Regions from separate parts of the Loigolactobacillus backii genome, predicted to be linked through region 1. Evidence: predicted binding sites of a transcription regulator. Region 1 holds the regulator's gene; each other region holds the start of a gene.
What was found. The regulator LexA, encoded in region 1, represses DNA repair genes until DNA is damaged. The targets are predictions, from matches to a motif close to CNAACANNTGTTNG.
Positions count from the first base shown of each region.

Region 2: recA (recombinase RecA) is a predicted target of LexA. The motif match lies at 1,524-1,537, and genes of this name have one in related genera.
Region 3: recX (recombination regulator RecX) is a predicted target of LexA. The motif match lies at 3,556-3,569, and genes of this name have one in related genera.
Region 4: AYR53_RS02470 (Y-family DNA polymerase) is a predicted target of LexA. The motif match lies at 2,437-2,450, and genes of this name have one in related genera.

Region 1 covers NZ_CP014873.1:1,854,493-1,860,556, forward strand. The annotation lists gene AYR53_RS08385 (Ntn hydrolase family protein) at 244-849, shown strand; gene AYR53_RS08390 (hypothetical protein) at 1,147-1,335, shown strand; gene lexA (transcriptional repressor LexA) at 1,459-2,079, opposite strand; gene AYR53_RS08400 (DUF896 domain-containing protein) at 2,217-2,456, shown strand; gene AYR53_RS08405 (YneF family protein) at 2,544-2,768, shown strand; gene AYR53_RS08410 (lysophospholipid acyltransferase family protein) at 2,939-3,565, opposite strand; gene AYR53_RS08415 (tRNA1(Val) (adenine(37)-N6)-methyltransferase) at 3,697-4,446, shown strand; gene AYR53_RS08420 (GIY-YIG nuclease family protein) at 4,439-4,705, shown strand; gene AYR53_RS08425 (D-2-hydroxyacid dehydrogenase) at 4,786-5,778, shown strand; gene rpsB (30S ribosomal protein S2) at 6,018-6,064, shown strand, end outside.
Region 2 covers NZ_CP014873.1:455,272-461,335, forward strand. The annotation lists gene AYR53_RS01905 (hypothetical protein) at 1-78, opposite strand, end outside; gene recA (recombinase RecA) at 417-1,499, opposite strand; gene AYR53_RS01915 (ISL3 family transposase) at 1,902-3,173, shown strand; gene pnuC (nicotinamide riboside transporter PnuC) at 3,275-4,030, opposite strand; gene AYR53_RS01925 (HAD-IC family P-type ATPase) at 4,322-6,064, opposite strand, start outside.
Region 3 covers NZ_CP014873.1:2,631,938-2,638,001, forward strand. The annotation lists gene AYR53_RS12120 (AI-2E family transporter) at 34-1,167, opposite strand; gene AYR53_RS12125 (GNAT family N-acetyltransferase) at 1,294-1,749, shown strand; gene ntdP (nucleoside tri-diphosphate phosphatase) at 2,055-2,588, opposite strand; gene recX (recombination regulator RecX) at 2,694-3,497, opposite strand; gene rlmD (23S rRNA (uracil(1939)-C(5))-methyltransferase RlmD) at 3,955-5,358, shown strand; gene AYR53_RS12145 (aldehyde dehydrogenase family protein) at 5,649-6,064, shown strand, end outside.
Region 4 covers NZ_CP014873.1:579,302-585,365, reverse strand. The annotation lists gene AYR53_RS02490 (LCP family protein) at 1-22, shown strand, start outside; gene tpx (thiol peroxidase) at 99-584, opposite strand; gene AYR53_RS02480 (hypothetical protein) at 699-1,289, opposite strand; gene AYR53_RS02475 (GNAT family N-acetyltransferase) at 1,601-2,140, shown strand; gene AYR53_RS02470 (Y-family DNA polymerase) at 2,493-3,791, shown strand; gene AYR53_RS02465 (hypothetical protein) at 3,784-4,119, shown strand; gene AYR53_RS02460 (hypothetical protein) at 4,116-4,496, shown strand; gene AYR53_RS02455 (LSm family protein) at 4,604-4,894, shown strand; gene AYR53_RS02450 (aldo/keto reductase) at 4,979-5,839, opposite strand.

The sequences.
Region 1 (6,064 bases):
AAGTGGATAGCTTAACTAATTAAATAAGTGTGAGGTGATTTGAATGGCTATTCTGATCGGTATTTTTCTACTTTCAGTCTGGATTGCTGGCTATAACCGAACACACATTAATACTAATGTTAAGCGGCGAGCTAGCCATCCAACCATTAAACTATAATGGTGTAATAAGTGTTTTGAGCATAAATTATTATTGCTCAAGGCACTTATTTTTTGTGGTAAACTACGTGGAATTGAGGTGTGCAGATGACAATTGTTGGTGTAATGGCAACACAAAAACGAATTATAGTTGGTTCTGATTCACGCTTGACAACAATTAATAAGCGTGGACGTTTGATAACCACCGATCACGCTCAAAAACTTTTTTGGTTGGCCAATCCAGGTTGCATTATTGCCACCGCAGGGAAATTTAGTTTGCAGCTTAATCATCACTGGGCGCGATTGAATGAACTAATTGTTTTGTTTGAACATCAATTGGCAGTTAAGGTGACTTTTGATGAAGTAGTGCAGGCTTTTCGAGAACTTATACATCAGTATAAATTAGATCAAAATGATTTTATTTTAGCGGGTTTAGGTGATGCTCGGCTCCGGTTGATCCACCTAATTAATGGTCGTTTAGAAACCCTGGCCTTAGGTACTGATCAATTGCCTAAGTCTTATTTTTTTGGCCAATCAGAATTAGTTATGGCCTTAACTGCTGCGACTAAACAGCAACTGATTGATTTGGAATCAAGCGGTTTAACCGTTAAGCTACAAACTTTATTGAGTGATACGGTTAAGCAGGCTCAGAGTGACGCTCAGGTTGCAACTGTTGGTGGCCCAATTCAGTTATTAGAAATAAAAAAATCTTAGTAGCGTAGATTGTTAACGAATTTACTGGAGTAGGACAAAAGTCGATTTTGGCGCACGTTTTAGAGTAACGTGGGGAAACAAGTAAGAACCCAGACTCCCGTAAATAAAAGAATTCTACTCAGAGTTTAATTTAGTTAAGGCCATTAGTGTTCGGAATGGATTTCAAATAAGTTGCTAAGTATAAATTTCTAGCAGGGTCAGCCATCAGAATTGTTAGATAGTTTACTTTTTGTGAATTTTTTGTTAAACTATTTCTTTGTTTGGATTGCACCGAGATTGAATTAGGGGGAATAAGTTGTGAATCACTGGATTTTTGTGGTTTATTTTGCTGATTATACGGCTGACGAATCAAGCTTTGAAATATTGCGTGCTTTTACAACAGAAAAGCGGGCTAAGGAGTTTGTCACGATGCTAACGGCTGCACCATTTGAGCGGCACTCCCTGGACTCCGGTGCTTACCACTATAAAAAGGTTACTCTAATATAAAATAGATTTACGAAGTTGGACTCGTACCATTTTTAATCAGGTGAACAACAGGTTAAAGGTGATTTGGGTAAATAAAAAAGATTGGCGCCAAACTAAAAAGTTCGTTGTCAATCTTAAAATGATTTAAATATGACTTCTGTACAGGCCTACAACTTTGCCTAAAATAGTAACATTTTGTAAAATGATTGGGGCAAAAGTGTCATTTTCTGGCTGAAGACGAATGTGGTCGGATTCTTTGAAGAATCGTTTACAAGTTGCTTCATTTTCTGCCGTCATTGCGATAACAATCTCGCCGTTATCCGCGTTCGCCTGTTTGCGAACAATGACGTTATCGCCGTCAAGAATTCCGGCATCGATCATGCTTTCACCACGAATGGTCAACATGAATAAATCGCGGTCATCATCATCCATATCAGGCGGAATTGGGAAAAAGTCAGTTGCTTCTTCAACGGCTAAGATTGGTTCACCAGCAGTTACAGTTCCTAAAACAGGGATCTTCGCTGGTGTAATACCTAATGCCGCTAAACCATCAGGTGTGAGCTCAATTGCCCGCGGTTTTGTTGGATCCTTTTGTAAGTAGCCTTTTTTTTCTAAACGAGCTAGGTGGCCGTGCACTGTAGATGTTGAAGAAAGAGAGACGGCTGCTCCAATTTCGCGAACGGTGGGCGGATAGCCTTTTTCATTAACTCGTTCGTGAATGAAACGGAGCACCTCTAATTGCTTTGTTTCATGGGCTTTTATCATGATTGACACCTCAATCTATTTAATATGTTTAGTTTAGCATAGAAAAATGGGCTTTTCAAACAAATGTTCGCGTTTAAATGGTTGATTATCCGCATTTTTTTGTTAAAATAGTCTACAAAATAAGGGAGTCGATTAAAATGGCAATTACTAAACGACTAAAACGAATTAACGAGCTGGCCGCAAAGGCGAAGAAATCAGAATTAACGGCAGATGAAAAGCAAGAGCAACAGCAATTACGTAAGGAATACATTGCTAGTTTTAGAGAAAATTTACGTCAACAAATTGAAACAACGCAGCTCTTTGACAAAAAGGGCAAAGAAATCACACCAGATAAGGTTCAACGAATCCAACGTGAAAAAGGTTGGCGAAAAGACTAAAAAGCCAAAAGCAGTCTTTTCTTTTAGCTGTGAGTTGTGTAGAATTATGTGTGAGTTTAATTATGAAGGGAGAAACACGACGTGGGAATGTTAATTTTGGTCTTTGTTATTGGGGCGGCACTCGGTGTTATTGGTGGTTTCTTTGGAGCCCGTCAGTATATGAAACGTTATTTAGCTGACAATCCACCAATTTCAGAAGATATGATGCGCCAAATGATGATGCAGATGGGTCAAAAACCATCAGAGAAAAAACTAAATCAAATGATGTCTTCAATGAAAGCTCAATCAAAAAAGGCAGCTAAGTCAAAATAACCGTTAATTTATTTAGGGAGTCGCCTTAAATTGTTTTTAGTACTCAATGATAAATTGAATTAAAAGAGTCTGGGAAAGCCAATTTAGGCTACCTTTGAGTAATAAGTTTGATCGGCCTTGTAATCATTGAATTACAGTTAATATTAATCAAAAAAAGAACTGACGATAAGTCAGTCCTTTTTTTGTGTTGGGTTATATTTGAAATCAGGGTTGATTTCTTGATCTAATTGGTTAAAAGCGGCTTGCATTTGGTCATCGATTTTTGCTATACCCGCCTTATCCGTTTTAGCTTTGCTACCCACGTAGATCGGTTCACCGAAGCGAACCGTGATCCGTTTCCGGCTAAATAACTGTTTGAACGAAAGGGGGCCTTGATAAACGGTTGGAACGAGGGGCACACCACTCATTTTAGCAATGATTAGTGCACCACCCTTGAGCTCTTTAGAGTGCCGCGTACCTGAAGGAAACATAATTAAAGATAATTTTCCCTGACGTAAGATCTTAACGGGGCGCTTAATTGCTGACGGACCTGGATGTGCCCGGTTAACTGGAAAAGCATTTGCGTGAACCAAAATGAAACGAATAATTGGATTTTTAAATAGTTCTTCTTTAGCCATAAATGAAAATTTCATTGGACTAGCGGCCAAGGCAAAATAAATGGGATCAAACCAGGTACGGTGGGGCCCAACTAAGATATAAGCACCTTTAGGTAATTGTTCTTTATTTTCGTAATGTGCATTGCCGTTAATTAAGAAAACTAGAATACGCACTACTACGCGTGCAAATGAGTAAAACATAACAGCATTCCCTTCCGGAATTAATTCAGACATCATTATACCAGATTTTCTTTGGTTGTGAATGTCACTTTTGTTTGTTTCACTTAAATAATTGCCGTATAATTTTGACATTAATAGGTGGAGGAATCGATATGCTTGAACCAGGAGAACGAATTGATCAACTTTATAGTCAGAATATTAAAATCATCCAAAGCCCAGACGTTTTTTCATTTTCATTGGATGCAGTCCTATTAGCCGATTTTGCGGTTTTGCACCAGCATAGTCAAATCGTTGACTTATGTGCCGGCAATGGTGCAGTCGGTCTTTTTTTAACGCAGAAAACGGCAGGATCAATTAGTGCAATTGAATTACAACCACGACTTGCCGACATGGCTCGCCGCTCAGTTATTTTAAATCATCTAGAACGGCAGATTAACGTTTTTGAGCGGGATTTAGCGACAACTTTTGAAGTGATCCCTAAAGATAGTGTCGATGTCGTCACTTGTAATCCGCCGTACTTTTCTCATTTACCAACTAGTAAAAAGAACCCTAATCCTTACCTGGCGATTGCCCGGCATGAATTAAAAACTAACTTGGACAGCATCTTAACGATCACCAGTGGTTTACTTAAAATGAACGGTAAGGCCTATTTTGTCTACCGGCCCGATCGATTTGTCGAGTTAGTGACCAAGGCCCAGCAGCACCGATTAATTGCTAAACGAATTCGTTTGGTCCATCCTTTAGCTCAACGGGAAGCTAATATGGTGTTAGTTGAATTCATTAAAGATGGTAAGTTCGGTGGGCAGCGCTTCTTACCACCGCTAGTCGTTTACGCTAAGGATGGAAATTACTCACCCGAAGTTCACAAATTGTTATACGGGGAGACGGTAACGGGTGACTAAGTTTTATTTTTACGTTTTACTTTGTGCAGATAACACCCTTTATGGTGGCTTTTCAACGGATGTTACCAAGCGAGTAGCGACGCATAATTCTGGTAAGGGAGCAAAATATACACGTCTAAAAAAGCGCCGACCAGTAAAATTACTTTATCAACAGGAATTCTTAACTAAATCGGCCGCTTTGAAGGCAGAATACGCTTTTAAACACCAACTGCGATCAAAAAAACTTCTTTTTTTGCTGTTTAAAGGTGCTATCTTTTGAAAAAAATTGAATTGGCCCTTTACCAAAATTAAACTGGTGCTTATAATGTTAATGTTAGAGAAGGGAGAATTACTATTATTATGAAATATATCGTTTATGGTGTTCGTAAGGACGAAGAAGGCTATGCCAATGCTTGGTCAAAAGAACATAATGCAGAAGTAAAACTTGTTTCTGAGTTGTTAGACAAAAATACGGTTAAGCAGGCTAAGGGCTATGATGCCATTGTCGCTTACCAACAATTGCCTTATGATGAAGAAATCTTTCCAGCAATGAAGGAATTTGGTATTAAAGACCTATCAATCCGTAACGTCGGTGTTGATAACATTCCTACAGATGTTGCTAAGGCTAACGGCGTTCGAGTAACCAATGTACCTAGTTACTCACCAAGTGCTATTGCTGAACTTGCAATTACAGGTTTAATGCAATTACTTCGTCGGACACCAGAATTCAACGAAAAAACCGCAAAAGGTGATTTCCGTTGGGAACCAGATATTGCTAAAGAATTGCACACAATGACCGTTGGTGTTGTTGGTACTGGACGTATTGGCCAGGCCGGAATCAACATCTATAAAGGTTTTGGTGCTAAAGTCATCGGCTATGATGTTTACCATAATCCAGCCCTTGAAGCAACTGGTATGTACGTTGACACAATGGATGAACTACTGGCTCAATCCGATGTCATTACGTTACATGCTCCAGCTACAAAAGAAAATTATCATATGATTAACAAAGACTCCATTGCTAAAATGAAGGACGGCGTTTATATCATTAATACCGCCCGTGGCGACTTGTTGGATGCTGAGGACTTACTTGCCGGTTATAAATCAGGTAAGGTTGCCGGTGCCGTACTTGACGTTTACGAAAACGAAGTTGGCATCTTCAACAACGACTTTACTGGCAAAGAAGTACCAGACGCAACTTTACGTGACTTATTGGCACAACGTGATATCTTAGTTACACCGCACGTTGCTTTCTATACTGAAACTGCCGTTAAGAACATGGTTGACGTTGCCTTAGATTCAGCAACAGAAATGGTTGAAAAGGGCGAAAGCAAGAACGAAGTTAAGTTCTAAACTTGCGCTACCGAATAAAGCTCATACGGATAATTATCCGCATGAGCTTTTTTTGTTGGCTGACCAGCAAATAATCAGGGATAATAAAAATAGTTGCGGACTGGTTTGTTTTGGGGTATGATATTAACCGGTGTTAAATAACATCAATTCACACCTTGCGTGATAATAAGCGTGGTGCTTTTTACGAAGTTCACTTATTACTTGATCGCCGGGGAGGAAAAACCAAGGAGGAATTTATCATGGCAGTAATTACAATGAAACAATTGCTTGAAGCTGGGGTTCATTT
Region 2 (6,064 bases), 1.3 Mb from region 1:
TTCAGATAAATTCATTAAAATGAACTCATCTCCAATCGTTAAATCAACCGTAGCTTCCACATCTAGTTCTCCTTTCAAAAAACATGGGCCCCTTCTTAGCATCTACTTTAGAGCAATGTAGTATCCGTAACTAATCTGCAACCTTATCATCATTTGCTTGATTCAAACAGCGTCAAGTAAATGATGATAGAGCAGAGTGGAACAAAGTCGGTTTTAGGTTTACGTTCTAGAGTAATGCCCGGGAATAGTCAGCGGCCAGAACTTTTGTCCCGGCCGCGACAAACAACGTATCTTATAAATAAGATACGTTGAATTAATTAATTTATTTTAAAAAAACAAAAAACGTAAAAAGTATTCTTTAGGACGATTAGTTATCGATCCAAGAAAATCACTTTCTACGTATTTTAATCCCAAAATTATTCTTCTGGAGTTTTCTGTTTCGGCTTATCAGCAGCCTTTTCGTCCACTTCCGGTAATAACTTTACCCGTACTTCTTTTGACATCTCATCTAATAAATCAGGATGATCAGTTAAATAGGCCGTTGAATTAGGCAAGCCTTGCCCAATACGTTCGCCCTTATAACTATACCAAGCGCCTGACTTCTTAGCGATATCATTTTCAACTGCTAGTCCAAGCACATCCCCAACGGCGGAAAAACCCTTGCCATAATAGTTTTGAATTTCGGCAACTTTAAAAGGCGCCGCTACTTTATTCTTAGCGACCTTGATCTTAATTTGATTACCAATTATTTCGGTTCCGTTCTTAATCTTCTCGCCACGTCTTACGTCCAAGCGAATGGTTGCGTAAAACTTCAACGCACGACCACCAGGAGTTGTTTCAGGATTACCGAACATAACCCCAATCTTTTCCCGTAATTGATTAATGAAAATAACCGTTGTTTTTGTTCGGTTAATCTCACCAGATAATTTACGGAGTGCCTGGGACATCATTCGTGCTTGTAACCCAACGTGGGCGTCACCCATCTCGCCATTAATTTCAGCTTGGGGTGTTAATGCCGCAACCGAATCAACAACAACTAGATCAATCGCGCTACTTGCCACCAGTGTATCAGCAATAGCTAACCCTTCTTCACCGGAGTCTGGTTGTGATAACAGCAACTGATCAATGTTAACACCTAATTGCTGTGCGTACTTAGGGTCCATTGCATTTTCGGCATCAATATAAGCGACGGTTCCCCCATTACGTTGAACCGATGCAGTTGCCGCTAAGGCTAGCGTTGTCTTCCCACTTGATTCAGGACCGTAGATTTCAATAATCCGCCCTTTAGGAAATCCACCAACACCCAAAGCAACATCTAATGATAAAATACCAGTCGAGTTTGTTTCGATCCGGGTACTTGTATTCTCACCCATGCGCATTACAGCGCCTTGCCCAAAGCTTTGACGAATCTTCTTTAAGGCGTGGTCTAATGCAGCCTGTCGTTCTGTTTCGTTCTTGGCAGTCGTGCCATCATGATTAGCAATACTCTTTGTTGCCATTTAGCTCACGCTTTCTTTTTTTGCCGAACACACGTTTGTCATTAAATTCAGTTTAACGCCTTTAGTCGTAAAATGCAATTTAATACTGCCGAATTTCGACCTAAATTTATCGAGAAATCTAAAGATAAAATTTGAATTGTTTTAATCGACCATCCAGCCATGGATCTACAATCTAAAACTACTATATCATCATTTGGACAAGGACGTAACTAAATCTATTTAGACAAAAAACACTGATTAGCAAATTTAATTGGTTCTACAATATCTGTTGTTGGTAATAGATTTTCATCTATTACTGATGACAGATTTTTTATTTATGGCTAGAATAAAAAAGCGGACATTTCCTGTCCGTTCATCCAAGTCAACCACCACGAAGATTTTTCAGAAAGAAGGAAATGCCCTATGTGTCATGATACTACAAAATTATTATTAGGAATAGCTGACGAGAACCTAAAAATTACTGACGGTGAAACTGGAGAAGACGGGGTTATTCGCTTAACTGGCCACTTGGATTACACGCCGAAGGCTTGTCCCAAGTGCGGGATTATCAATGATCAAAAGATTATTAACTACGGCTGGCGCAATACCACTATCAGATTCTCGAAGGTTCTGAGCAACACCGTCATCTTAGCCTTAAAGCGCCGCTATTTCCACTGTAAAGAATGTCACGGCAACTTTCTTGCACAAACATTGGCAGTTCCGAAACACTGTACAATTTCAAACACCAGCCGCAAAGAATGCCTAGAGAAGCTCGGTGAACCGGTCTCTTTGAAGCACATTGCCAATGAAGTATCGGCATCAGATTCATTTGTGGGCCGCCAGTTAATGCGCGCTGAACGAGACTTTCAAACCAATTGGCACTATTTACCAGAGATCATCTTAATGGATGAGGTGAAGAGTACCAAGAGCGCTACTGGTGCCATGAGCTTTGAGTTCATGAATGGCGAAACCCATGAATTAATCGACTTACTCCCTTATCGAACCATCAATAAACTAGAGAAGTATTTTTACCGCTTCGATCAAGCTGCCCGAGAAAACGTCAAAATTATTGTGACTGATATGAATTATACCTACCCCAAGCTTGTGCAGACCGTGTTCCCCAATGCCATGGTGGTCATGGACAAGTTTCATATTATCAACGCCCTAAATCGGGCGTTTAACAAAACCAGAATCAAGGTGATGAAGAAGTTTACCCCGTCTTCTCGCGAATTTCACGCCCTTAAGCGCTACTGGAAGCTGTTGTTAGTACCAACTGAACAGCTTAACTTTGAACAATTCAAAAAGTGGACTAATTTTCCTTACTGGATGGCTGCCACCGATGTTGTCCATCAGCTGTTATCGTTGGATTCAGAACTAGAACAAACTTATCAAGTCTTAAACAGCGTCCGGTCAGCTGTCCAACATCAAGATTGGCATAACTACAATGCGGCATTTTGGAATAACAAAACGTATTCTGAAGAAATGAAGAACACGATTAAAACACTTGAAAGCCATCATGATGAGATTCGTAACACCTTTACCACACACTATTCAAATGGTCCTTTGGAAGGTTCTAATAATAAAATCAAGGCGATCAAACGAGCCAGTTTTGGCTATCGCAGCTTCTGGAGGTTTAGAACTCGAGTACTATACGTTTTCAAAATCAAAACAAAAAGAGCCCTAATCACGAAGTGATTAGAACTCGAAATATGGATTCACCAACAACAGTTGACGAAGAGCCATTTAATTATCCCTAAAGGATCATCAATTTACTAACCAGCGCCGATTTAAAATTTTTAATTATTTACCGTGCTACTTGTTTTAGCGTAGGCAGCTTCCTGCTTTACTAAACGAGCACGTTCTTTTTTGTTGTACCATGGTGAAATCGTAAATGCTAAAATATCATTAATTAAGTAAATTGAACTGTTTACAAACATAGCGAGAGTTGCTGATCCTTGCTTGAATGAAACAAACCATAAGACCATCTGTGCTAAACCAGATGCCAGCCACCAAATGTATTGGTTATTGTAACGTAGGAAGCAGATTACGCCGGCCGTTAAGCTGATGGAGAAACTGATGGCATCAATCCAAGGCCGGGGGTCATTTGTAAACCGACCAATGACAAAACCAGAAACAAAATAAACAATAATCGTTGAAATAATGGCAATAGCCCAAGTTGATCCATTAAATTTTCTAATCTTTGAGACCATATTAACGTTCCAATTAACGCTTAAGAGTACCGGAATGTCCAACGTAATCATATACGCCAACTGTTCACCAATGCTAAGGTAGTTACCGGCCGCATACCCGGTAATAATAAAACAAATGGCCGATAAAATGCCTAACCAACCATTAACCGATTTAGCCGCATTAATTGCTAAAATACATAAAACACCAAGTGTCGTTCCGATAAAGGTAACCAACGTCAACCAAGTAATTCTTTGATTAACCAACGTCATAACCTGACAACCAACACTAAAGAAAAACAAATAGTAATTTTGTTGGGGCCACCCTTTTAATTGGTGCCTTAAAAACTTAATATAGTTACTCACAATACTCTCTCCCTGCTCATTGATAATTTAATAAAATAGCTGGCCAGCCATTAATAACACAATATATTGTGAGCTAATATTTATCAGCACTATATATTGTAGCACTATTTTTGATTTGCGCCAGTCACTTTTTAAATAAATTTGCAAAAAAAGACGTTTGGCCGCAACGCAAAAAAGATGCTTCAACTGAATACGTTTTTATAAACGCTTCACCAGGAGCATCTTTTTTGTAAAAATTAATTTAGTTATCTTGGATATTTTACTAGATCAATTACTAACATAAGGCAATCATCATGCAGCAGCATGCTTTATCCGCCACAGCTTACCAATTTCCGTAATGACTAAGACAATAAACCCAGCAATTGCCGGAATTACCCAGCCGTAGAAGAAATTAATTGGCGCAGTGTGGAAAATTGATTGCATAAATGGCAAATAAATAATCCCAACTTGGAGTAATAATAAAATGCCAACGATAATAAAGGCCATCTTATTTTCAAAAAAGTGTTTCGAAATCACTGGGTGCGCGTTACGCAGGTTAAATAAGTAGAAAATCTTCCCAAAAATCACAATATTCAAGGTCATAGTACTACCTAACGCAACGGACATTCCAGCACGAGTCGCAAAATCAAAAGCAATTATCCCTAAACCGGCGATTAGCACTGAGACATAGGCAATTTCGATAATATCCAGCCGATTTAGTAAACCAGCTTTTACATTACGTGGTCCCCGGGTCATAATGCCATCTTCTGGCGGTTCAAAAATAAAGGCAAATTGAATCGTTAGGGCCGATACCATGTTAATCCAAAGTAACTGTGTTGGAAATAACGGCAACTCTTGGCCCATTAAAATACTGATCATGACAATTAAGCCTTCCGCAAAACTTGTTGGTAATAAGAATCGAATGGTCTTTCTAATGTTATCAAAGACGTGGCGGCCCTCACGAACAGCTTTAACAATTGTTGCGAAGTCATCGTTGGCCAGAACCATATTGGCTGCTTCTTTGGCAACTTCAGTTCCTTTAATTCCCATTGACACACCAATATTGGCCTGCTTTAAGGCCGCAGCGTCGTTAACGCCATCACCAGTCATTGATACAACGTGCCCATTTGCCTGCTGGGCATTAACAATTCGTAGTTTATCTGCCGGTGTTGTTCGAGCGAAAACGTTGTAATTATCAATACAGTTCTTTAACTGATCATCATTCATTTCATTGATTTCGGGACCTGTAATCGCGCTAATTTGATCGTCTAAGCCCAAACGTTTGGCAATGGCCCCCGCAGTATCCGGATGGTCGCCGGTAATCATCTTAACTTTTACACCAGCCTGACGTAATTCTTTAATCGATGAAACGGTTTCCTCTCGTGGTGGATCCATAATGCCCACCATACCAACCAACTGTAGGCCGGCCCCAATTTGTTCTCGTGTGATGGTCGTCATTGTTTCAGGCACACGCTGGTAACCTAAAGCTACAACCCGCAGACCATCATTGGCCAACCGTGTTAAATTACGTTCCCAGTGACTATCATCAAAATCAGGATTACCGGCGGCCGCCATTTTACCAAGCGTCGCCGGTGAACCTTTAACCATCAAAATGTGCTCGCCATTAAAGCGAACCAACCGGGCACTAAAACGAAACGCCGAATCAAACGGTAGTGAATCAATCTCATCCACTTCAGGTGTGTGCCCAGTCAATTTTTGGTAGAGCACCGTCAATGCACCATCCGTTGGTTCACCATTTAGCTGCCATTGGCCATTTTCCTCAATCAACGCGGCGTCCGTCGTTTGTCCGGAAATATTAACCAACCAATTAAGGCCTGGATCATCCTGATAAGCAAATGGTTTACCATGGTATTGTAACTCGCCGGTTAAATCTAACTGGTCTCCTTGGGTAAAACCAACTCCAGTAACGTCATAGTGATGATCACCAGTAATAACTTGGGTTACTGTCATTTCATTTTTAGTTAATGTCCCCGTCTTATCGGTATTAACAATATCAACCGCACCTAAAGTCTCTACGGCCGGCAAAGTTTTAAC
Region 3 (6,064 bases), 780 kb from region 1:
TACTAACATTAAATACCGTTCTTTTCAATTTCACTAGTCAGTCTTATTTGCCTTTTGGGATTCAGCCGCAGGTAATTCTTTTTCCCGTGTACGTAGTTGGTAAATATCCCAGAAGTACTTAACAACTGTCTTAACGATTGCGTAAAAAGGAATTGCTAAAATCATTCCCAGTATTCCAGAAATATTACCGGCCACCAATAATAAGATGATGATCGTCAAGGGATGAATTGACAGCGTTCGGCCAATAACGTTGGGATAAATAAAGTTACCATCCACCTGCTGAACGACGACGACAACGATAATCACCAATATAATCTGCATTGGCGACACAGTTAGAGCGACAATCAGGGCAGGTGCAATTCCAATGTACGGGCCAACATAGGGAATAATATTGCAAATACCAGCAATAAAACCGAGCAAAAAGGCATAGGGCATCCCAATCAACAAATAACCTAGAAAAGTAAAAACACCAACAAAGGTACACTCAATAAGTTGGCCACCAATATAGGTCGAGATTGTTTCCCCCATTTTTGAAAGTAAATCGGTTGTCTCAGCTTTATAGCGATTGGGCATTAATTTTTGAATACTGGGAATTAACCGGTGCCCATCTTTCAACATATAAAACAACATCACTGGAATAGTGATCGCTGTAATCGCAACACTTGTCACGGTACCAACAACGGAACCAAGACTAGAAGTGACCGAACTCATGACGGATTGCAAGATATCACTAAATGATAAATTCAATTGATTAATGTATTTTTCGGCATCAATATTCTGTAGCCAGGGGCTTTTCAGCCATTCCCGGGCCGTCTTTTCCATGGCCGACGCAAAATCGGGCAAACTAACGACTAATTGTGCAATTTGTTTAACTAAATTTGGGATAACGGTCATCACAATCAGCGCTAACCCACCAAAGAAAATCAGGAAAACAATTAGGATTGCCCAATTTCGGGAAATTTTCAAATGACCTAATAATTTAATTAGGGGATTAAATAGATAAAACAAAAATCCGGCAATTAGAATAGGGATAAACAAGGTTGAAACAAAAGTTCCAATTGGTGAAAAAACAAAACTAATTTTCGTACAAACAAAAATTAAACTTGCGACAATTAGCAGTTCTAGTGACCAGAACATTAATCGTGATTTTTGTAGCCGTTCAAACATCCGCATCATTTCCTTTCACAGTGGCCAGTTTACACCGTGCGCATTATGTTATAATTATTTTACCAAATTTAAGAAAACTATTTTATTTGGTCGCCTAGTTCTAAATCTTACGAAGAAGGTTGAACCATGAAAATTTTACATACTACTGACACTACAAACCAAATCTACCAAGACGCCTTAAGTATTCGGAAACGTGTTTTCGTCACCGAACAAAACGTTAGCCTTGCTCTCGAAATTGATGAAAATGAAACTAAGACCGTTCACTTTGTCGGCTACGTGAATGGTCAAGCAGTGACCACCGCTCGGTTACTACCTGAAAAGGCTGCCTTTCACGTCCAGCGAGTAGCCACTCTCAAAATAGCACGCGGTCACCATTACGGGCAACAATTATTCACTGCCTTAGAAGATTACGCCGTGGCCCACAATAAACCGGCACTAATTCTTGGTGGCCAAGATCAGGCACTGGGCTTTTACGAAAAACTTGGCTTTCATAAAACGGAACGGCCAGGCTTCCTAGATGCCGGCATCCCCCACCACGAAATGTATAAACAGCTATCGAGTGGCCAAGTGCCCAAAGGTTAAAACCAGATCGTAATTCAATTACGGCTTACCTCGCTTACCACCTGGATAAAGTGTACCTAGCGCAGGTTGGAAAATTATTTTACCAGTATTTTTTCTGACCAATCCTGGTTAAACGTGTTTGAAAAGGCAGCCTTTGAATGCTTTTTCAAATACTCCCACGATATTACTTTGCTAGTATAAAAGAGGAGGTTAAGACAAATTCCATTTTGTCTCAACCTCCTCTTTTTGCTGACTAAATGTAGTCGTCTAAGCTGTAAATAAAAGTAGCTTTTTCACGCACTACTTCATTAAAATTCATTTCGTGGCTACCGGTGGGCGAGTTCTAAATAACGATTGTACCAAATATCAATATACTCTTTGGAGAATGGCCCTTTATGGTTATCTGACCAATCAACCAAAATATTAACGTTGGCCTTTAAGATTTTATCGGTTGCGTTTGAATAACCCCAGCGTTGCCGGTTTACTTGGTATTCATCAACATCTAATAATTTACGTTCACCATCAGGAAACACCTTAACATCCAAATCATAATCGATATACTTTAGTGCCTCACGATCTAAAACGTATGGCGATGCCAAGTTACAATAGTATGAAACCCCATTGTCCCGAATCATCGCGATAATATTAAACCAATAATGCTTGTGAAAAAAAATGATCGCGGGTTCCCGGGTAAGCCAGCGGCGGCCATCCGATTCCGTCACTAAAGTATGATCATTACAACCAATAATTTCGTTTTCCGAGGTTTTCAAAACCATCGTATCACGCCACGTCCGGTGTAAACTGCCATCATGTTTATAACTTTGGATCGCGAACGATTCCCCTTCTTTTGGAATACGCATGCGTCACCCTGCTTTCTAGAAGCTGTTAACACCGAATTATCATGAACATTATACCAAAATTTACCAGTTGTGACGATGATTTAGTGAAAGTTTCCTGAAAGTCACTTACTCGTTTGTTAGTTGTTCATCTAAAAAGCGATTAATTTCATCCAAATGAAATCCCTTTTGGTACAAGCGCTGCTTAATTTTTTGGCGTCTTTTATTAGCCTCTAAGCGCGCAGTTTGCCGCATTACTTTCTCACCTTGCTGCACTAAGGCCTGCCATTCACGTTCTGGATCAGGTTCTAAATCTAATTGTAGCAAAATCTGATCAAGGCTTTCGCCAGAAAACCCCTTTTGCATTAAGCCTAAACGAACTTTTTGTTTTTGCTGGCTAAAACTGAGCTTCTGGTAATGTTTTGCCAATTTTTGTGCGGCCTTAAGTCCGTTAGCAACCAAATCATCCGTCTGGTAAAGCACTAACGCGTCTTCAATTAAATTTTCCTTAATTCCCTTTTCCTTCAACTTTTGGGTAATCACAGTTGGTCCCTTGTCACTTGTTAACATGACTGTCCGCACGTAACTTTCGGCGTAATCTTGATCATTAACTAAATTCAGTTCCTGCAACTTAGTAATAATCTGCTGTCGCGCGCTGACGGGTATTTCGTGTTTTTTTAGATAAAGTCGAACTTCCATCTCGGAACGTAGCTGACGGCTCAAATACGTTAACGCCAATTGGTAAGCCTTGGACACACTATCGGCGGCCATCAACGTTTGCTGTAATTTTTTGGGAACTTCCATTCCCTTAAACAAACGGTACTCAACAAGGACTGATTCACTAACTGGAAAGGCGTACTGCTCATCTAGGTAAACGTTGTACCGCCCTTTACGCCGTTGTGCCTCAATCATAGTAATTACTGGCAGCGCCATTGTGTCCCCCTCTTTCGTTATAGCTAATTACATTATACCTAAGTTATTCCGCGTAATGCAAATGTACGTTCGCCTGGCCCATATTCGGCTATGTTATACTTATTGAGTGTTTGGAAAAGCAGATTCCTGTGGTAACCGTGATGAACTTAGTCGCGGGCAGTTACGGATTTTATAACTGTGTTCCTTAGCTTTTGCCACAAGAATAGACAACATTCGAAGCAGCATGAGTTATTTGCGCTTTTTACAAATAACTCACCGTAATTGCGAAGTAGTAGTTGAATGGTCAACGAATGAAGCAGCAAGATTATTAGTGGTCTAGATTGCGATTCGAACTTCGGTTCAACTTAGTCCGATCGCCAGCGTCAGCGAAGCCAGCAGTAATTCTCAATTGCGGAGTAGAATCTAACCACTTTTTCAAACACTCTTGAAAACAAATAAATTTAAGCGAGGCAAATTGATGGCTAATTCAAACTACGAACATGGCACTAGTAATATTGAAATCGGACAACGTTTTCCCTTAACAATTAAGCGTTTAGGCATTAATGGTGAAGGAATTGGTTACTACAAGCACACCGTTGTTTTTGTGCAGGGTGCACTTCCTGACGAAGTTGTTGTTGCCGAGGTCGTTGCAACAGCGCCACACTTTATTACAGCTAAGATCCACAAAATTCGGCAACAAAGTCCGGCCCGGGTTACACCAAGAGACGAACAATACGGTGACGTTGGTGGGATCGAACTAGAACACCTTGCCTATCCTGAACAACTCAAATTTAAGGCCGACGTTATTCAGCAAGCCTTAGAAAAATTTAGACCGCAGGGTTATAAAAATTACGATGTTCGGCCAACGATTGGCATGGATGATCCCTACGAATACCGCAATAAGGCCCAGTTTCAAGTTCGGCAACTTAATGGTCACGTTGCCGCTGGGTTATACCGGAAAAATAGTCATGATTTAGTTGATTTACCGACCTTCAGCACCCAACGACCAGCAATTATGACAACAATGCGTTACCTAGTTAACTTAATTGAGCAATTGGCAATCCCAGTTTATGATGAAACCGCCAAATCAGGCATCATCAAAACAATTGCCATTCGTGAATCAATCACAACTGGCCACTTACAGGTCACCCTGATCACTAACACACCTAAATTGCCTAAAAAGCACGCCTTGTTAACAGCAATTGCGGCCGACCTACCTGAAGTGACGTCCGTTATGCAAAATATTAATCCAGGCGAAACTAGTTTAATTTGGGGCGAAGAAACGCGCCACTTAGCTGGTGATACGTATTTAACCGAAACGATTAACGGCTATACTTTTAAACTATCTGCCCGGGCTTTCTTCCAATTAAATCCCAAACAAACGGAAAAACTTTATCAGTTAGCAGAACAGGCACTTAATTTATCCCAACACGAAACTTTAATCGACGCCTACTGTGGCGTTGGCACGCTAGGGATCTCTTTGGCCGACACGGCCAGTGAAGTTCGCGGGATGGATACAATTCCTGAAGCTATCGCTGACGCCAAAGAAAATGCTGAACTCAACCAAGTCACCAATGCTCACTATGAAGTCGGTAAGGCTGAGGAGCTACTTCCTCAGTGGTTGCGTGAAGGTTTCGAACCCGATGCCTTAATTGTGGATCCACCACGAACTGGCCTAGATAACCAACTACGCCAGGCCATTCTTGACAGTCGGCCAGAAAAATTTGTTTACATCAGTTGTAACCCTTCAACCCTTGCCCGGGATCTTGTGAGCCTTGTGAAGGACTACCGCGTTGATTATATTCAGTCAATTGACATGTTTCCCCAAACAGCGCGGGTCGAAGCGGTCGTCAAATTTAGTAAGCGTCAATTATACCGTTAAAGAATAAGTGTTTTTCTAAAGTATATAGTCGAAACGAGGCTGGGACAAAAGTCCTAGCCTCTTCTTATTTCCGAACATTGCTCTAGAACGTGCGCCAAAAGTCTGGGTTCACGTGTCTAACTACTGCTAATTCAACAACCATAGTCCGGTTATTGAATTAGCTTACGTTACGCCGTAAACCCAAAACCGACTTTTTCGCACTCCTCTTTTATTTGGCAGCGTAAAGATTGAATCCAACGCCTAATTCCGCCACAATAAAGCTACTAACAGTAAAGGAGCGCGACTAATTTATGGCCTATAAAGCAATTAACCCTTATAACGGTGAATTAATCAAAGAGTTCCCGTCAGCAACTAAGCAAGACGTCGAACACGCTTTAGCAACAGCGGATCAATACTATCATGCTGCCAAAACCCAATCTTACGATGAGCGGGCGCACCAATTACAGAAATTAGCAACTGAATTTCGGCAAAATATTGATCAGTACGCAAAACCCCTGACAACCAATATGGGTAAACTTTTTAGCGAAGCACAAGGCGAAGTAGAAAAGAACGCCGCTTTTGCGGAATACTACGTTAAACACGGTGCCGAGGCTTTACAAAATATTTCCTATAACGATGTTCCAGATAAAACTGCCTACGTGGAGTTTAACTCGATTGGCGCCATCATGACCGTTGAACCGTGGAATTTCCCCTACACTCAGGTCAT
Region 4 (6,064 bases), 1.3 Mb from region 1:
CTATACGTATAATACCTATTAAAATTCGGTATCTAAAAATGCTCCGCACGATGGTTATCGTGCGGAGCATTTTTACGCGCAATTAAATAATAAACTAGTTAATTAAGAAAATCTAAGGCTGCCTGATAATTGGGCTCGTTGGTCTGTTCTGTAACAATTTCAGAGTATTGAATCGTTCCCGCGGCGTCAATAATAAAGATTGAGCGCGCTAAGGTATTATTGCTAGCGACATAGATACCAAAAGCATCCCCTAAAACGTGTTTTTCATCGGCCAACATTTCCATCCGGGTAACACCTGCTGCAGCGCACCAAGTAGCTTGTTGTGCTGGTGTATTAGTTGAAACTGTGACGAAACGAATGTTAGGAATTTTGTCGGCATCAGCGTTAAAGTGTTTTGTTTGAATACTACAAACGCGAGTATTGATATCCGGCACAATGCTAATAAGAGTTGTCTGGCCAGTTAAATCAGTATTGGTCACTGTGCGGTTATTTTTATCTTGAACGACAAATGTTGGCAGCTTAGCACCAATCTTTGGTGGCTGTCCGTTAGTTAATAGTGTGTTACCGTGACGTGTAATTTCCATTAAAGTTCACCTCATAAAATTTAGTCTATCTTTATACTAATAGAAAATGGTTAATGTGGGAAATAATATTACTCGAACACGTTTAGTCCAAATTAATTTTCCAAACAGGCCAGTTTATTTAGTAAACTCAACGACGTATTGACCTTGGCCATCTGACGAGACGTGGAAGTTACTGAAATTGCCCATGTTTTGTCGTGCCCAATTAACGGCATCAGTAACGTTAGAAAAAGTTTGGCCACTACTTGTACCTGTTGAACTAGTATCGCTGCTAGCCGCCGAGTTGCTTTCAGCGGTGGCCTGACTAGCGGCTGCTGCTGATTGTGAATCAGCAGTGTCATCATTAGCGGTAGTGTCGCTAGTTGTATCACTGGTATTATCAGTTGTTTCGGATTTAGTGGTTGCCTTTTTGGGCTCAGAGGAGCGACTACTTGTATTTTGACTGGAACTACTTGTACTGGTTGTTGTGGAATCAGCGTTGTTTTCAGTCGTAATACTAGAAAATTCAGCGTAAATACCAAAAATGACGATCAGGATGACAATGACAACCAACCACCACTTGTTTCGTGAAAAGAATGAAGGTCCACCAGGCTGTTTTTGAGGCACTCTTTTGTTTGGTTTAGCTGGTTTCTTTTCTTGCTTACGCTGGTCACTGCGGTTAGCGTGGCGGCGGGCCATTCGACTATTTGGTTCATTTGGATTTTTCATAACAAAAACTCCCTTACTGCTTGATCAAATACTGTAATAACGATGATAGTTTATATTTGGAATAACACCTTTTTTGCGAAATAGTGAAGTCTGTTTCTAAACACTTAGTTTACCATGCTTAGTTGAATAAATTTTAAATTTATCTTTTACTTAGTTTAAATTTAGGAAATTCAGACAATCTTTAAAAGTTGACGATAATCTTATAATAATTAAACCCTGTTTGGCCAAAAAACTGACAAGCAAGTCGCTTGCAATCTGACGTGACGACGCCTAATCTAGTCATTATTGAATTGAAATGGAGTGATTTTGTTATGGCAGTTATCGAAACCTCGCGTTTGCGGTTACGTCCGATCGCTCAGGCGGACGCAGTTGATCTATTCCAAGTATTGCGGGATGCAGATGTTGTTAGGTATTTACGTTATCAACAGGCAACTGATTTGGCTGCTATCCAACAGGAAATTACGGAGCACTTTGGTCGTGATACTAGTACAGTTTTTGGAATTGAACTAAAATCCAGTAACAGACTAGTTGTTTTTTTTGAATTTCATCCGAATGGAAATAGCGGTATTCTAACTTATGCGTTGGCACAGGCCGATTGGGGTAAGGGAATCGTTCCCGAGGCCGGCCAGGCGTTAGTACGTTATGGATTTGAAACGTTAAATTTTCAACGCTTAGAGGCTCATTATGCAGCGATAAATCATAAATCGGCGCGCGTGATGGCAAAATTAGGGATGATTGATCGTGGAAAAATACAAGATTTTCGTTCGCAGACTGGTGAAATTATCAGTGTCAAGGCTTACGATTTGACTAAAGAGCAGTGGCAGGCCGAACAATTGAGTGCGCTGGGCTAAAGCATAGTTTAAAAGGTGCCTAGGCGTACCATTTTTATTGACGAGGTGGGCGTAGCTACTAAAACGGCTTGGGACTAGGCAGATTAATATTGGTAAGTCGAGTATCAAGTACATTTTGTTAATAGTTTAAAGCAAAATTTATTTGCGGTAAATTTAAATGCTGTCTGGTTTCACGTGAAACTCTACTCAGTCAGTGATGAATCAAACGATATTTTAGTGTATTTTACTAACATACCGTTTGATTTTTTTATTTTGACTTGCACTTAATACTTGTTCAGCGTATGATGAATGCAATTAGAACATATGTTCCCTAGCGACTTAAGCGTTTTTAGTTTTAAGGGTGGTGGAGAAAGTGGATTATTCACGTGAACCGCATGGTGTTTATTTTTTAATTGATAATAAGTCTTTCTACGCTAGTGTTGAGTGCGTTAGTCGCGGATTAGAGCCACTTAAAACCTGCCTTGTTGTGATGTCAGAAACCGATAATACAAATGGTGGTTTGATTTTAGCGACATCGCCTATGGCCAAACAACTATTTCATATTACTAACGTTAGTCGCAGGCGTGATCTACCTGATGATCCCCGTTTAATAATTGTGCCTCCACGAATGAACTTATACATTAAAAAAAATTTACAAATTAATACAATCTTTCAGCGTTTTGTTGCTGATGAAGATCTTTATCCCTATTCAATTGATGAATCAATTCTCGATCTAACACATTCATGGCGCCTGTTTGGTTCATCGCCGCAACAAGTGGCCCAACTAATTCAGGACACCGTCCATAAAGAGCTGGGTTTACGACTGACCGTTGGCATTGGTGAAAATCCACTGCAGGCAAAGATTGCACTAGATGTTTATGCTAAGCATGATCAGAATTTTATCGGTCAAATTACTTATGCAACGGTACCAACGAAACTTTGGACAATTTCAAATTTAGTCGATGTTTGGAGTATTGGTAAAAGAACGGCCCATCATCTAACGCGACTTGGGATTACGAATTTATTTGAATTGGCTCATAGCAATCCGTACATGCTGGTACAAGAAATGGGTGTTATTGGTGCTCAGTTATTTGCGTTAGCTTGGGGAATTGATCGAAGCAAGCTTTCCCAACGAATTAAACCTAAGGATAAAAGTCTGGGCAACTCGCAAGTTTTGCCGCGTGATTACAGTCAACAGATCGAGATTGAATTAGTGATTAAGGAGATTGGTCAGCAAGTGGCCGCTCGGGTTCGACACCACCACCAATTAACAAGTTGTCTTAGTTTGAGTATTGGTTTTGCCTATGCCGCAAGTGCTGCTGCTAAACGCAGTGGGTTTTCCCATGAGTGTAAATTGGAACCAACAGATGATAGTCGCCTAATTACCAGTCAGTTATTACGCTTATTTCGCCAGTTTTGGCAGGGTGAGGCGGTTCGAAATATTGCTGTTTATTGTTCCCAATTATGTGCCAACACAGGGGAACAGTTAGATTTATTCACGCCCCTTTGCCGGCAAATAAAGCAACAACAATTTAACCACGTGGTTGATCAGGTTAGAGCCAAGTTTGGAACAACATCGCTTGTTATGGCTAGTAGTTTGTTGCAAGGGGGGACACTTATTCGGCGAAGCGCATTGGTAGGCGGCCATAATGGAGGTAATAGCTTTGAATGAACAAATTTTAAAGCGGGAAGCAAAATTAATTGTTCAGCGCTGTCAGGATCAATTTAAGCAGAAGCGACAAACGCATTACTGGATAAAAGTTGTCAATGACCACTATGATCATACGTATAATTTCTTCTTTAATTATCAGCGCTTACACCAGGTTGAACGATCAGTGCCAGTGCGAACAATTACCGAATCTGATCTGCAGTGGTTGGAATTATTGATTCAGGAAATTCAACGATTAACGGAATTCAACATTGAATATGAAGGTTTTTATCATTTCTTATGGCCTAATGCGCAGCGGCCAATTCAAAAAAGAAGGAATCAAGCCGAATGAGAGTAAATTATCAGTTTTCAGATAAGGTCGTGCAACACTTCTTTGATTTCGACTACCATGATCGGGGCATGCTTAAGTGGGGGGGATTTTTTCTATCTGATCATACCAAGGCGCTTAAACGTCTGGCCCTTGCCGAGCGAGAAATTCAACCTAAGCCTGAACAATTGCCTGCTGAAATAGCTAGTCGGCTTGAAAAAGGCTGGTGCAAGCAGTGTTTAATCTATATCCAACAAAAAGTTGTGCAAAATGGGACTTATCTACCCGATGTGGTTGGCGTTGTTGTCGGCTATGATGAAGCCAATATTTTCTTGAAAATTGGTCAGTCGACACAGACAGTGGCAGTTATGGATATCAGAAACGTATCATTTCGACCGTAAAGAATTCTGGGCCACGCTAAAAAAATTTAGTGTCTTGTTCGCTTGTTTTTAGAAACGTATGTTCGTATACTTTGTTAGTGTTAGGTATGGGGTAAAGGAGTAGGGTAATGCAAATAAAAGTTGTACCGGGAGATTTTTTTAATTGGTTTTATAATATTGTGCCAAAACAAAGTTCAAATGAATCAATAGCGATACTAGAACAGGCAATGGAAGAACACTATTTGGTGACAGTATGGTTGTCGGCCGCCTGGTCCGGAAAAAAGTGTCAAGGATACCTAGTTGATTTTGATTCACAAGGATTTTTGATTATTGAACGGGCTGGTAAGCAAATTCAATTGCCATTTAAGGCGATGAATTACGTTCGACCAGTTAATAGACAATGGCGATTAGCTTATTGATTGCAAATTTTTCAATAAAAAATAGCCTGAGGATTACTTGATAAATACGACTATTTACCGATTAATCCAGCGACTATTTTTTGATTATTTTAGATTGGCAATTGCTTGAAAGTCATTATCAGATAATTTGATTGCAGTTGCGGCAACGTTTTGGGCTAGGTGATCTAAGTTAGCAGTTCCCGGAATTGGCAACATCATTGGTGAGCGTTTTAGTAACCAAGCAAGGGCGATTTGTGCGGGACTTGCCTGATATTTATCCGCAATTTTTTTAAGCACGCTACCTTCATTAGCTAATTTACCAGTTGCTAATGGGAACCAAGGTACAAAGACAATTTTGTGTTGTTCAGCGTAATCCAAAACGTCCTCATCACTGCGATCTGTAACGTTGTACAAATTTTGCACAGCATCAGTGTGAGCGATCTTTTCTGCGGCCTGTAGTTCAGGAATTTTAACTTGACTTAAACCAAGGTGCTTAATTTTTCCTTCATCTTGCATTTTTTTCAGTTCACCTAATTGATCTTCTAGCGGAATCTTAGGATCAATTCGGTGCAGAAAAAGAAGATCGATGCTATCAACACCTAAAGTACGTAAGTTAAGTTCAACTTGTTGGCGTAAATAATCTGGTCGACCATCAGGGGTCCAGAGATTTGGACCTTGCCGAGTTTGACCAACTTTAGTCGAAATGAAAATATTTTTATAGTTACCTTGGTAAGGTGCAAACGTGTCACGCATAAGCAAGTTAGAGGTGAAAGGACCGTAGGCATCAGCGGTATCAAAAAAGTTGATTCCTAGGTCGACCGCTTTAGCCAAAACGCGGCGCGCATTTTCTGGGTCTGCAGATGGTCCCCAAACACCAGAACCAGGTAATTGCATTGTACCGTAGCCGAGGCGATTAAACGTCTTATCGCCAAGTGTTAGAGTACCAGCAGCAGTAGTTGTTGTCATAAAAAAGCCTCCTCGTATTATTAAAAATGTATTCAAGTATTGACCAGCTTCGCTGTTTGGATGCTGTGTGATATTCTCTAATTGTTCATTGGATTCGGATCCAACTGGTATAGGCTTTCGCCTCCTGTAGTTTATCTACATTTTAAGAATGCCGCCCAGATGAATTGTTTAAGTTCAAACCACAAGCTGTAGTGTTAGCTGATGATTTTGATAGCTCGCGTTCTA